2 regions of the Pseudoalteromonas xiamenensis genome follow, and region 2 is predicted to be linked to the other one. Evidence: predicted binding sites of a transcription regulator. Region 2 holds the regulator's gene; the other holds the start of a gene.
The links. The regulator NrdR, encoded in region 2, represses ribonucleotide reductase genes. The targets are predictions, from matches to a motif close to AAACACNANATNTNGTGTTT.
Positions count from the first base shown of each region.

Region 1: the regulator NrdR is predicted to act here: its motif matches at 4,398-4,417, upstream of nrdA (class 1a ribonucleoside-diphosphate reductase subunit alpha).

Region 1 is NZ_CP099917.1:133,885-141,539, reverse strand. It holds gene gyrA (DNA topoisomerase (ATP-hydrolyzing) subunit A) at 1-2,575, opposite strand, end outside; gene ubiG (bifunctional 2-polyprenyl-6-hydroxyphenol methylase/3-demethylubiquinol 3-O-methyltransferase UbiG) at 2,757-3,467, shown strand; gene NI389_RS00600 (HAD family hydrolase) at 3,467-4,126, shown strand; gene nrdA (class 1a ribonucleoside-diphosphate reductase subunit alpha) at 4,492-6,777, shown strand; gene nrdB (class Ia ribonucleoside-diphosphate reductase subunit beta) at 6,831-7,655, shown strand, end outside.
Region 2 is NZ_CP099917.1:2,933,873-2,941,527, forward strand. It holds gene thrA (bifunctional aspartate kinase/homoserine dehydrogenase I) at 1-88, shown strand, start outside; gene thrB (homoserine kinase) at 98-1,024, shown strand; gene thrC (threonine synthase) at 1,039-2,328, shown strand; gene glyA (serine hydroxymethyltransferase) at 2,577-3,833, shown strand; gene nrdR (transcriptional regulator NrdR) at 3,915-4,367, shown strand; gene ribD (bifunctional diaminohydroxyphosphoribosylaminopyrimidine deaminase/5-amino-6-(5-phosphoribosylamino)uracil reductase RibD) at 4,402-5,484, shown strand; gene NI389_RS13610 (riboflavin synthase) at 5,487-6,143, shown strand; gene ribBA (bifunctional 3,4-dihydroxy-2-butanone-4-phosphate synthase/GTP cyclohydrolase II) at 6,181-7,305, shown strand; gene ribH (6,7-dimethyl-8-ribityllumazine synthase) at 7,449-7,655, shown strand, end outside.

The DNA of each region.
Region 1 (7,655 bases), 880 kb from region 2:
CTTGTTCGCCGTCAATAGTACGGATCAAAATAACACCTTGTGTATTTCGTCCTACAACCGAAACTTCGTTAACTCGAGTACGTACCAACGTGCCTCGATTAGAGATAAGCATGATTTCATCATTATCTAGAACCTGAACAGCGCCAACAACTTTGCCGTTACGTTCAGACACTTTGATTGACACAACGCCTTGCGTTGCACGACCTTTAATTGGGTATTCTTCAAGTGGCGTACGTTTACCGTAACCATTCTCGGTTACCGTCAAGATTGGACCGTCGTTTTTCGGCACAATCAGTGAGACCACTTTTTGATCATCCGCTAGTCGAATGCCACGCACACCCGTTGCAGTACGACCCATTGGCCTTACGCCTTTGAAGATAATTTCAGGGTTGCCATTTTCATCAAAAATCGGATTGCCGTCTTCATCTGTCGCTTGTGATTCTTCAGCTTCTTTAAAGCGAACCACTTTACCAGCATCCGAGAACAACATAATTTCTGAACTACCATCAGTGATATCAACACCAATGAGGCTATCGCCCTCTTTCAAGTTAATCGCAATGATACCGCTTGAACGTTGACGAGAATATTCAATTAGCGACGTCTTCTTAACCGTACCATCTGCTGTCGCCATGATTACGTATTTGTTTTCTTCATATTCACGAACAGGAAGAATAGCGGTAATACGTTCATCAGCTTCAAGTGGCAATAAGTTAACAATTGGCTTACCACGCGCGGTACGAGAAGCGAGTGGTAGTTGATATACTTTCAACCAATACAAGCGACCTGAGGTTGAGAAACAAAGAATGGTATCGTGCGTGTTCGCAACTAGCAGACGTTCGATAAAGTCTTCGTCTTTCATTCGTGTTGCCGCTTTACCTTTACCACCACGACGTTGTGACTCATAGTCAGAAAGCGGTTGGTACTTCACATAGCCTTCGTGAGACAGCGTCACAACAACGTCTTCTTCAGTGATTAGATCTTCTAGGCTGATATCGTGTGCAGCCGCGCTAATTTCAGTGCGACGGCCATCACCGTATGTTTCTTTGATTTCAACAAGCTCGTCACGGATTACTTCCATCAAACGCTCTGGTGAACTTAAGATGTAAAGCAATTCAGCGATCAGATCTAGCAACTCTTGATATTCTGCAAGAATTTTCTCGTGCTCAAGACCCGTAAGCTTATGTAGACGTAAATCTAAGATAGCTTGTGCTTGTTGTTCAGAAAGGTAGTACACACCATCACGGATACCAAGCTCTGGCGCTAACCAATCTGGACGCGCAGCATTTTCTTCACCCGCCTTTTCAAGCATAGGGCGAACAGTACCCAAGTCCCAAGGACGTGAAATAAGTCCGATTTTTGCTTCGCTTGGACTTGGAGACTTACGAATAAGTTCGATGATTGGGTCGATGTTTGCAAGTGCAATCGCCAAACCTTCAAGTGTATGGGCACGATCTCTCGCTTTACGTAAATCATACACTGTACGGCGTGTTACTACTTCGCGTCGGTGAATGATGAACGCTTCCAACATTTCTTTGATGTTGAACAGTTTTGGTTGATTGTTAGCAAGCGCAACCATGTTGATACCAAACACAGTTTGCATTTGTGTTTGTGCATACAGGTTATTAAGTAGAACTTCACCTACTTCGCCGCGCTTAACTTCAATAACAATACGCATACCGTCTTTGTCAGACTCATCACGTAGCGCACTGATGCCTTCAATCTTCTTATCTTTAACTAACTCAGCAATCTTTTCTATTAGACGCGCTTTGTTAACTTGGTATGGGATCTCGTGAACAATGATCGTTTCACGGCCCGTTTTTTCATCTACCTCAATCTCTGCACGGGCACGAATGTAGATTTTGCCACGACCGGTTTTATACGCATCGATGATGCCTTTCTTACCGTTGATAATTGCAGATGTTGGGAAGTCAGGCCCAGGGATGTAGTCGATGATTTCTTCAATCGTCATATCCGGATTTTGAATAAGAGCCAAACAACCATTGATGACTTCCGTCAAGTTGTGTGGAGGTATATTTGTTGCCATACCAACCGCAATACCAGAAGAACCGTTGACCAATAAGTTAGGCACTCTGGTTGGCAAAACATCTGGGATTTGCTCTGTACCGTCGTAGTTAGGCACATAATCAACCGTTTCTTTTTCAAGATCGGCGAGTAGCTCGTGTGACAATTTCGACATACGGACTTCCGTATAACGCATTGCCGCAGCAGAGTCACCATCAACTGAACCGAAGTTACCTTGACCATCAACGAGCATATACCGCAACGAGAATGGCTGTGCCATACGTACGATTGTATCGTATACCGCACTATCACCATGAGGGTGATATTTACCGATTACATCACCTACAACACGTGCAGATTTTTTGTATGGTTTGTTCCAATCATTTTTAAGCTCATGCATCGCGAACAATACGCGACGGTGCACTGGCTTAAGACCATCACGAACATCAGGAAGTGCACGACCAACAATTACGCTCATTGCGTAATCTAGGTACGAGTTCTTGAGTTCGTCTTCAATATTGACTGGCAGGATTTCATTGGCGAGATCAGACATTTGACTCTACTTTCCTTCAGTGTCACTCACTTTTGTGTCAAACTTGCGACTCGTGAGCATGTTATTATTAAAATATGCAAAGGCCATCGTATCATAAATTTAAAGAATTTACAGGCCACAAAGTATGGGTTTTATAAAATACCCCCTTTAAAATGCGCTCAGATTAATCAGGAAGCTTTTTATGACCGAACATCAGAATGTGGATAGTGCTGAAATTGCGAAGTTTGAGGCGATTGCAGAACGTTGGTGGGACCGCGAGGGCGAATTTAAACCATTGCATGACATTAATCCGCTTCGTTTAGATTTTATTCAAAACAAGAGTAATGGCCTTTTCGGTAAAAAAGTACTCGATGTTGGTTGCGGTGGCGGCATTCTTACTGAAAGTATGGCCAAAGTTGGAGCGGACGCAACAGGTATTGACATGGGTCAAGAACCATTAAATGTAGCAAAGTTACACGCGCTTGAGGCTGGTGTTAACGTGACTTATCTGAAAACACCTGTAGAAGTTTTTGCTGACGAAAACCCTGCTCGTTTTGACGTAGTAACCTGCATGGAGATGTTAGAACACGTTCCTGATCCCGCTTCTGTCATCCTTGCCGTTGCTAAGCTCGTGAAACCCGGTGGACAAGTTTTCTTCTCTACTTTAAACAAAACAATAAAAGCCTATTTACTTGCTATTGTTGGCGCCGAAAAAATCATGAAGATTGTTCCTGATGGAACACACGACCATGATAAGTTTATTCGTCCAGCAACGTTGATTGATTGGGCAGAACAAGCTGACCTGAAAGTCAGAGCAAGCACGGGTATCGAATACTCTCCACTTTCTAAACAGTTCAAACTGAGCAAAGACGTGAGCGTTAACTATATTCTTCACTTTGAGAAACTTGCCTAATGCCGACTGCAAAACCTAGTGCAGTACTTTTTGATCTGGACGGTACATTACTTGATACCGCGCCAGATCTATTAAAAGCACTCAATGATATTCTAGAACAAGAAGGTTTAGACCCTATAAACGAGGTAGCATTTAGACCAACCGTCTCTGACGGTTCTAAGGCCATGTTAGAACTTGGTTTTGGTGATGAACTCAAATCACGGGATTTTGAATCACTTAAAACACGATTCTTATCGCTTTATGAAACGCTCGGTTGTACCCACTCCGTGTTGTTTGACGGAATTGATTTGCTTATTTCGGGATTGATTGCCAACAAAATCAACGTTGCAATTGTTACAAACAAACCTACTTTCCTGACCGTACCCATTGTTAAAAGCATAACAACTCTTTCAAGAATACCGGTCGTGATCTGCGGTGATACGTTAGCACGCGCTAAACCGCACCCAGATCAATTATTGCATGCATGTGATCAATTAAACGTAAACCCGTCCAACTGTTGGTATATTGGGGACGCAGAAAGAGATGTACAAGCCGCTAAAGCTGCAGGAATGAAATCCATCGTGGCGATGTGGGGATACGTTCCTAGTACAAAGGTTGCACAAACTTGGAACGCGGATCAATATGCTACTAACCCATCTGATATTTTTCACAATATATAGTGACATTAAACCCACTTAATACTATATATTGTGTTGTGAACGATTTTTGCTCGATGTGCTGGCGAATTAAAAATCACTTAATTTACAGAGTAAAAAAAAGCGAAAAAAAGATTTTCGCGAGTTGATTTTTAATTTTTTTACTTTGAACTAAAGTTCAAAGGTTAGTGAGCACTAACGAAAATGGATTATCCCAATGTTATCCACAATCGTGGCCGGATCTGTCCCTTGCAAAAAAAGATCAACCACTCTATCTTGTGATCCTCGGTTTGTGGAGCACCATATATAGTGGTGAAATGCTAAACAAATTTTAGCCCCGTGCGCAAATCATAAAAACACAGTCATTCCTAAGGGATACAGGCACAACTATGAACCAACAGCTATCAGTCACTAAAAGAAACGGCCGCAAAGAGCCGTTGGATCTTGATAAGATCCATCGCGTTATAGAATGGGCAGCAGAGGGATTAGACAATGTCTCTGTTTCACAAGTAGAGCTTAAATCGCACATCCAGTTTTATGATGGCATTCGTACAGAAGACATCCATGAAACAATTATCAAAGCCGCTGCTGACTTAATCTCGAAAGAAACTCCTGATTATCAGTACCTTGCTGCGCGCCTTGCTGTTTTCCACTTACGCAAGAAAGCCTATGGTCAATTCGAACCACCGCGTCTGTACGATCACATCGTTACGATGGTGGAAGATAACCGTTATGATCGCCATTTATTGGTAGACTACACGAAAGAAGAGATTGAACAGCTTGAAGGTTTTCTTGATCATAGTCGCGATCTTAATTTCAGCTACGCCGCGGTAAAACAACTAGAAGGTAAATACCTAGTTCAAAACCGAGTGACTGGCCAAATCTATGAAAGCGCTCAATTCCTTTATATGCTTGTGTCTGCGAGCTTGTTCTCAGGCTACGATAAAACGTCGCGCTTAGACTATATCCGCCGTTTTTATGATGCGGTATCGACATTCAAAATTTCGTTACCTACGCCTATTATGGCTGGGGTTCGTACACCAACGCGTCAATTTAGCTCGTGTGTTCTTATTGAATGTGACGATAGCCTTGATTCAATCAACGCAACATCTTCTGCAATAGTGAAATACGTTTCACAACGCGCTGGGATTGGTATTAACGCTGGTCGCATTCGTGCTCTTGGTAGCCCAATTCGCAATGGCGAGGCTTACCACACTGGCTGTATTCCATTTTACAAACACTTCCAAACCGCGGTTAAGAGCTGTTCTCAAGGCGGTGTTCGTGGTGGTGCAGCTACCCTATTCTATCCATTATGGCACTTGGAAGTTGAAAACTTACTGGTATTGAAAAACAACCGTGGTGTTGAAGAAAACCGTGTACGTCATTTGGATTATGGTGTTCAGTTTAACAAACTAATGTACTCTCGCTTGATTAAAGACGAGTACATTACTCTGTTCAGCCCATCTGACGTACCTGGACTCTACGACTCATTCTTCCAAGACCAAGCTAAGTTTGAAGAATTGTACGTTAAGTATGAACAAGACGAGTCGATCCGTAAAAAGCGCATTAAAGCAATTGAGCTCTTCTCAATGTTTGCTCAAGAGCGTGCTAATACAGGCCGTATCTACTTGCAGAACGTTGACCACTGTAATACTCACAGTCCGTTTGACCCGGTGATTGCGCCTATTCGTCAATCTAACTTGTGTTTAGAAATCGCGTTACCAACTAAACCGTTGAACAATGTAAATGACCCTGAAGGTGAAATTGCATTGTGTACGCTATCAGCGTTCAACTTGGGTGCGATTCAATCTCTTGATGAGTTAGAAGAACTAGCTGAGCTTGCAGTTCGTGCACTTGATAACTTGCTTGATTATCAAGACTACCCTGTACCTGCAGCCTTCAACGCGACAATGGGCCGCCGCACGCTTGGTATCGGTGTTATCAACTTCGCTTATTACCTTGCAAAGAACGGTGTGAAGTATTCTGACGGTAGTGCAAACGGTTTGACGCATAAAACATTTGAAGCGATTCAATATTATCTAATGAAGGCTTCAAATGAACTTGCGAAAGAAAAAGGCGCATGTCCTAAGTTTAACGAAACAACGTATTCAAAAGGCATCATGCCAATCGATACGTACAAGAAAGACTTAGATTCTGTGTGTTCAGAGCCACTGCATTTAGACTGGGATTCACTGCGTGAAAACATCGTTAAGTACGGTATGCGTAACTCAACGCTGTCTGCGCTAATGCCTTCTGAAACATCTTCTCAGATTTCGAACGCAACTAATGGTATTGAACCGCCACGTGGTCACATTAGTGTTAAAGCAAGTAAAGACGGCATCTTGAAGCAAGTTGTACCTGAGTATGATCGTCTAAAAGACAGCTATGAACTTCTTTGGGATATTCCATCTAACGATGGTTACCTACAACTTGTTGGTATTATGCAAAAATTTATCGACCAAACGATTTCTGCAAACACCAATTATGATCCAAACAAGTTTGATGGTGGTAAGGTACCAATGAAGTTGTTGTTGAAAGATCTTTTAACAGCATACAAACTAGGTGTGAAAACATTGTATTACCACAATACGCGTGACGGCGCATCGGATTCTCAAGAGGAATTGAAACCTCAAGTGGAAGACGATGGCTGTGAAGGCGGAGCGTGTAAAATCTAATAATAATTATAGCGGGTCAAAGGCCCGCTTTTTCTGGTATTGAGTGGTTTTTTATGTCTTATTCAACTTTTAGCAGAACGCATAATGATCAGTTAAAAGAACCTATGTTTTTCGGTCAGTCGGTTAACGTTTCTCGTTATGACCAGCAAAAGTTTCCTATTTTTGAAAAGCTTATAGAGAAGCAGTTATCGTTTTTCTGGCGACCAGAAGAAGTGGACGTTAGTAAAGACCGTATCGATTTCCAAGCTCTTCCTGAGCATGAGAAGCACATTTTCTTAAGTAACCTTAAGTATCAAACTCTGCTAGATAGTGTTCAAGGTCGCTCACCGAATGTCGCGTTTCTTCCTATCGTTTCGCTTCCAGAATTGGAAACATGGATTGAAACATGGGCTTTCAGTGAAACCATTCATAGCCGTTCGTACACGCACATTATTCGTAACGTGACTCAAAATCCTGAGATTGTCTTTGATGACATCGTGACGAATGAACGTATTTCAAAACGCGCAAATGCGGTGACAAAACACTACGATGAGCTTATAGAGAAAGTGGCTATCTACAACCAGTATGGTGAAGGTAAACACACTATCAATGGCGAAACAGTTCATATCAATTTGTTTGAATTGAAGAAACTGCTTTATCTATGTGTCATGTCTGTCAACATTCTCGAAGCAATTCGTTTCTATGTTAGTTTCGCGTGTTCGTTTGCGTTTGCAGAACGTGAATTGATGGAAGGTAATGCAAAAATCATTAAGCTAATCGCTCGCGATGAGGCGTTACATTTGTCTGGTACACAGCACATGCTTAATATCATGCAAGAAGGTAAAGACGATCCTGAAATGGCTATCGTAGCTGCCCAATGTAAAGAACAAGCAATTGCA
Region 2 (7,655 bases):
TCCATTTGTGATTCGTGGGTACGGTGCTGGAGCTGAAGTGACTTCAGCGGGCGTATTTGCTGATATTCTCAAAACATTGTCTCGATAGGAGTGAGTCATGGTTAGTATGTATGCACCAGCATCAATCGGTAATTTCTGCGTTGGTTTTGATTCTCTAGGGGCAGCACTAGCCCCAATTGATGGCAGTCTTCTTGGTGATGTCGTTCATGTGCAGGATGCGCCACAGGATACGTTTGAATGCATTGGCGCCTACGCGTCATTTCTGCCGTCAAATGCACAAGAGAATTTAGCGTTTCAATGTTTACAACATTTTCGTGAATTTGTCGCGCCAACAATGCCTCCAGTTGCTTTGACTCTTGAAAAACGTCTTCCAATCGGATCTGGTTTGGGCTCAAGTGCGTGTTCAGTCGTTGCAACGTTTGCGGCCCTTGATGCCTTTGCCAAAACAACGTTAAGCCAAATTGAGTTAATTGAACTAATGGCTGATTTCGAAGGCAAAGTGTCAGGTGGTCGTCACTACGACAACATTACGCCATGCTATTTAGGTGGTCTTCAACTGACGGCTGAACTTGTGCCTAATCGAGCCATGAGTGTCCAAACCCCTGAAGATTGGTATTACGTTGTTGCTTATCCGGGGTTTGCATTAAACACAGCAAAAGCTCGTGCAGTACTACCAAAAGAGCAGTCAACTCATGATGCCGTTTGTTTTGCCCAGCGTTTGAGCGCCTTTGTACTTTTAATGCAAGCGGGACGTTTTGACGAAGCACTTGAGCTTATGGAAGATCCAGTCGCTGAGCCATACCGAGCTGAACTGATAGCAGGGTTTGCAGAAGCGAAAGCCGCATTACCGAGTTTAGGTGCTGAATTGGTCAGTATTTCTGGTGCGGGTCCAACATTATTTTCAATTTGCAAAAGCCAACAAGCAGCAGAGAAATGTGAGCAGTGGTTACAGGAAAATTATCTTAACGAGCAGGGTTTTAGTCACATATGTAAGCTCGATCATTTTGGCACTCGCGAGTTGTAACAAGGATAAAAAATATGAACTTATTTAATTTAAAAGATGCGTCTCAACAGGTTTCGTTTGTTGAAGCCGTTAAAATCGGTCTAGGGCGAGAGCAAGGTGTATTTTTCCCGCAAACGTTAGCTCCTCTTAGTCAAGTATCCGCCTTGCTCAGTCTGCCTTTTGCGGAACGCAGTGCAAAAATTCTGAGTCATTTAATTGGTGATGAGCTATCAAAGGATGTGTTGAGCGACATGGTGTCACGTGCGTTTAATTTTCCTGCGCCGTTAGTTAATGTTGCAAAAAATACATATTGTTTAGAACTGTTCCATGGTCCAACGTTGGCGTTTAAAGATTTTGGTGGTCGTTTTATGGCGGAATGCGTAAGCCTGTTTAGCGAAGGCGAGCGAGTAACTATTTTAACGGCAACCAGTGGTGATACAGGGGCAGCTGTTGCCCATGCATTTTATAAAAAGCCAAATGTCGATGTGGTGATCTTATACCCTGAAGGCAAAATTTCTCTCGCACAACAAAAGCTGTTCACAACTTTGGGTGAGAATATCCACTGCTACGCAGTCGATGGCAGTTTTGATGATTGCCAAGCGTTGGTAAAAGAGGCGTTTTTGGATGAGGAATTGAAGCAGAAGCTTGGTTTGAACTCGGCGAATTCGATCAATATAAGTCGTCTACTTGCGCAAGTTTGTTATTACTTTGAGGCTGTTGCTCAGTTGCCGGAAGATAAGCGTAATAGTGTCCATGTTTCTGTGCCTAGCGGTAATTTTGGTAATGTATGTGCCGCGATGATTGCTGCGGTTATCGGTTTACCTATTCAAAGACTCAGCGCTACGACAAACCAAAATGATACGGTTCCACGTTATTTGGTTGACAATACATGGTCACCAAATGCAACGAAAGAATCACTGTCGAACGCAATGGATGTGAGCAAACCTAATAACTGGCCGCGAGTGGAACAAATGCTAAAAGAAACAATGTTCTCAAAGCATGACTTTTTTTCACGTTCAGTATCTGAACAAGAAACGAAACAAGCGATGCACACACTCCATGAAATGGGTTATTTAGTCGAACCTCATACTGCGATCGCTTACAAAGGCATGGTTGAAGATGAGCTTGCGAACGCGAGTTCGATTTTCCTTGCGACAGCACATCCAGCCAAATTTAAAGACTCTGTTGATGAAGTCCTTGGCACGGACATAGAGCTGCCAAAGGCCTTGTCTGACGCCTTGGCTAAGCCTTGTCTGGCGGAACCGTTGAAAGCGGACTACGCCGAGTTAAAAGCGGCGGTTTACGCAAAGCTCGCGGTGCAATAACCCCATTGTTGTACAAGAGGCCAACAGGCCTCTTTTTGTTGCTACATTTAAAATATTTATTTAGTTTGGTTGTTTTTATAATTTTTATAAATGTTTAAATTAAAAAATATCATTGTCAAAAGACTGTGAAATAAATTCAATCCTTGATTAAATATGTTCACTCAAGTTACGCCCCGTTTGCGTAGGCAAGTGGTCAATTTAGGCGTACAATACGGCTTTTCACAATATACGTGTACCTAGGAGACCCCATGTTAGAACGTAGCATGAACATCGCTGATTTTGATTCAGAATTGTTTGCAGCGATTGAAGCGGAAACCGCTCGTCAAGAATCGCACATCGAGCTTATCGCATCTGAAAACTACTGTAGCCCACGCGTTTTAGAAGCTCAGGGTTCTCAGTTAACAAACAAATACGCTGAAGGTTATCCAGGTAAGCGTTATTATGGCGGTTGTGAGCACGTTGACGTTGTTGAACAATTGGCAATTGACCGTGCATGTGAATTATTCAAGTGTGATTACGCAAACGTTCAACCTCACGCAGGTTCACAAGCAAACGCAGCGGTTTTCCAAGCGTTACTTCAACCACATGATACCGTTCTAGGTATGAGCCTTGCGCATGGTGGTCACTTAACTCATGGTTCGCACGTAAATTTCTCAGGTAAGTCATACAACGCAATCCAATACGGTTTGAACGCTGAAACAGGTGAAATTGATTACGCGCAAGTTGAAGCGCTAGCGCTTGAGCACAAACCAAAAATGATCATCGGTGGTTTTTCTGCTTACTCAGGCATCGTTGATTGGGCTAAATTCCGTGAGATCGCAGATAAAGTAGGTGCATACTTACTTGTTGATATGGCGCACGTTGCAGGTCTTGTTGCGGCAGGTATCTACCCAAGCCCGCTACCACACGCACACGTTGTAACAACAACAACACACAAAACGTTAGCTGGTCCTCGTGGTGGTTTGATCCTGTCTGCATGTGGCGATGAAGAAATCTATAAAAAGTTAAACAGTGCCGTATTCCCAGGTGGCCAAGGTGGTCCTCTGTGCCACGTTATCGCCGCGAAAGCAGTTGCGTTCAAAGAAGCACTACAACCAGAATTCACAACGTACCAAACGCAAGTTGTTAAAAACGCGCAAGCAATGGTTGCAGTAATGCAAGCTCGTGGTTATGACATCGTATCAGGTAAAACAGATAACCATTTGTTCCTTCTTGACCTAATCAAGAAAGACATCACAGGTAAAGATGCTGATGCTGCGTTAGGTAATGCGTATATCACAGTAAACAAGAACTCTGTGCCAAATGACCCACGTTCACCGTTCGTTACATCAGGTTTGCGTATTGGTTCGCCAGCAATCACACGCCGTGGCTTTAAAGAAGCAGAAGCAAGTGAACTTGCAGGTTGGATTTGTGACATTCTAGACAACATCGCGGATGAGTCTGTACAACTTGCAGTACGTGAGAAAGTAAAAGCAATTTGTGCAAAATTCCCAGTTTACGCGTAATTACGCTAACAACTGAGTTGATTTTTGTTATGATAAAGGCCGCTGTTTAGCGGCCTTTTCTTTTTCAAGGAACTACTTCATATGCATTGTCCTTTTTGTACAGCTAAAGAAACTAAAGTGATTGATTCGCGTTTGGTTGGAGAAGGCTATCAAGTCAGGCGTCGACGTGAATGCATTGAATGCCATGAACGTTTTACGACGTTTGAAGGCGCTGAATTAGTGATGCCAAGAGTGATCAAGCAAGATGGTTCTAGAGAGCCATTTAATGAAGATAAACTCTTGAATGGCTTGCATAGAGCCTTGGAAAAAAGGCCGGTTAGTACGGAACAAATTGAAGAAGTTATTCATAAAATCAAATCTGAACTGCGAGCAACTGGCGAACGAGAAGTGTCTAGTCATTTTATCGGTGAACTGATTATGGAAGCGCTCAAGCGTCTAGATAAAGTTGCGTATGTACGCTTTGCTTCAGTTTATCGTTCCTTTGAAGACATCAAAGAATTTGGCGAAGAAATTGCGAAGTTAGGAGAGCACTAACGTGTCGGCATTTTCTTCACTAGATGAACAATACATGCGAAGAGCGATTGAGCTCGCCAAGCAAGGACAATTTACCACGACACCGAATCCTAATGTCGGTTGTGTCATTGTGAACAATAATGAAGTTGTTGGTGAAGGTTTTCACATTCGTGCTGGTGAGCCGCATGCAGAAGTGCACGCCCTTCGTATGGCGAAAGAGAAAGCTGTCGGTGCTACAGCCTATGTGACATTAGAGCCTTGCAGTCATTATGGACGCACTCCACCGTGCGCGAAGGGTCTAATTGACGCTGGGATAAGCAAAGTTATTGCAGCCATGGTGGATACAAATCCACAAGTCGCAGGAAAAGGGTTAGCAATGCTTGAAGTCGCGGGCATTGAGACTGCGTTTGGCTTACTTGAAAGTGATGCGCGAGCCTTAAATGAAGGCTTTTTTAAACGAATGGAACTGGGCTTGCCATTCGTCAGTTGTAAACTCGCGGCCAGTCTCGATGGCAAAACAGCGTTAAGCAATGGTGAAAGTAAATGGATCACGTCTGCGGACGCGAGAATGGACGTTCAACAGTTTCGTGCACAAAGTTGCGCGATTATTAGCGGTGCTGATACTGTCCTTGCTGATAATGCTAAATTAAATGTGCGAGAGCATTTTTATCCAGATTTACAAACAGAACCCAGACAACCAATTCGTGTGATCCTTGACTCAAATAATCGACTGACACCTGAACTTGCCTTATTTTCCTGTGAGTCGGCGATAATTCTTGTGCGAACAACTCCTTCCGCTATTGAAAATGTATCACCGTGGCCACATTTCGTGGAAGAAATCGTCGTAGAAGCAAAAAATGGTAAGGTGGATTGCCTTGCGCTTTTGAAAGTACTTGCTGCACGAGGCGTCAACCGTGTCTGGTTGGAAGCAGGACAAACATTGTCAGGTGTATTCCATGCAGAAGGCCTCATTGACGAGTACATTGTTTATCTAGCTCCAAAAATTTTAGGCGAAGGCAGTAAAGGCCTTTTTGCAACAAAACCACTTGCTCACTTATCTGATGCAATGGCATTGGAGTTTACACACGTTCAATCAATCGGCGTTGATCTTCGAATTCACGCAAGACAAGCTAGGTAATTATGTTTACAGGTATCATCGAAGCAACAGGTCATTTAAGCGAGTTGAAATTGCAACAGGGCGACCTGTCTGTGCGAGTAAAAAGCAGCAACCTTGATATGGCAGACGTTCATCTGGGCGATAGTATTGCGACCAATGGCGTATGTTTAACCGTGGTTGAAAAATTTTCAGATGGTTTTCGTGCTGATGTGTCGAATGAAACGCTATCACTGACGCGTTTTGGCGACTATAAAATTGGACAAACGGTTAATTTGGAAAAAGCGCTGCAACCTATTTCTCGCTTAGGTGGACATTTGGTTTCAGGACATATTGATGGCGTTGCAGACATTGTGGCAGTCACACCGAATGCGAGAGCGACCGAGTATTGGTTAAAAGCACCATCCCACTTGATAAAATACATTCCTTACAAGGGATCTGTCGCAATTGATGGGATTAGTTTGACGGTCAATGCCATTGAGGATGACCGCTTTAAGCTGACCATTGTTCCGCACACGGCCCAAGAGACAACCATTGCGGATTTTAAAGTAGGCACCAAAGTGAATCTTGAAGTCGACCAAATAGCACGCTATTTAGAGCGCTTGCTTGGAAAGGACGACACCGTTAAATCAGAATCGACTCTCACAACGAGTTTGCTTGCACAGGCTGGCTTTATTCGCTAGTTATAGAGTTGAGCAGACCTTAAAGCGTAGGTAAAACATGGCATTAAATAGCGTAAAAGAAATTATCGAAGACATTAAAGCCGGTAAAATGGTCATTTTAATGGATGACGAAGACCGTGAAAACGAAGGGGATTTGGTCATGGCGGCCGAACATATTACCCCTGAAGCTATCAATTTCATGGCAACCTATGGCCGAGGATTGATTTGTTTAACGATGACTCAAGAGCGTTGCAAACAATTAAATCTACCTTTAATGGTCAAGTCAAACGGTGCGCAGTTCTCAACAAATTTCACCGTGTCGATTGAAGCGGCGAAAGGCGTAACAACGGGTATTTCAGCCGCGGATAGAGCGCGGACAGTACAAGCTGCAGTTGCTAAAGGTGCAGTGCCAGAGGATATCGTTCAACCTGGTCATATTTTCCCAATCATGGCGCAGCCAGGTGGCGTATTAACGCGTGCCGGTCACACAGAAGCAGGTTGTGATTTAGCGCGCTTAGCGGGTCTTGAGCCTTCTTCCGTTATCGTTGAAATTCTTAATCCAGATGGCACTATGGCTCGTCGTCCAGAACTTGAAGTGTTTGCAAAAGAGCACGGTATTAAAATTGGGACCATCGCGGATCTGATTGAATACCGTAATTTAAATGAAACGACGATTGAGAAAGTGGCTGTTTGCAAATTGCCAACTGAATATGGTGAGTTCGATTTAGTCACCTATAAAGACACCATTGATAACCAACTTCATTACGCACTCATTAAAGGTGAAGTAACTGCTGAGACTCCAACGCTCGTGCGTGTTCACTTGCAAAGTACATTCAACGATATTTTGCAGTCAAGCCGAGGAGGGGAACGTAGCTGGGGCCTTACGTCTGCAATGCAACATATCGCACAAAACAACGGCGTATTGGTCATTTTGGCAAAGCAAGAGCGTACGTCTGATTTAGAAGCGATTGTGAAGAATTTTGCTAAGCAAGATGCGGGCGAACACGTGTCAGTGAACAAATTCCAAGGTACCTCACGCACGGTGGGGGTGGGTTCACAAATTCTGGCTGATTTGGGTATCCAAAAAATGCGTCTGATGAGTTTACCGAAGAAGTATCATGCGCTGTCAGGCTTCCACCTTGAAGTGGTGGAATACGTAGCACCAGAAGGTTACACCGAGTAAGTTTTCACTCATCTCATTTCGTTCAGTTTAGAATGAAGAATTAGAATCATCGCCTACGGTTTTACACAGTAGGCGAACTTAACTTTTATGTGCTATTATGCGCGTCTATTTGGCTATTGCTCAGATATAATTAGGAACAGCGAATGAAAATCATCGAAGGTAATAAATACGCACCGGGTAAAAAGTTTGCCATTGTAATCTCTCGTTTTAACGACTTTATTGGTCGTGCTTTGTTAGACGGAGCGGTTGACGAGCTTAAACGAGTAGGTGGTGTGAAGGACGAAGATATTACAGTCGTTTATGTGCCTGGTGCGGTTGAACTGCCATTGGCAGCTAAGCGCCTTGCGATG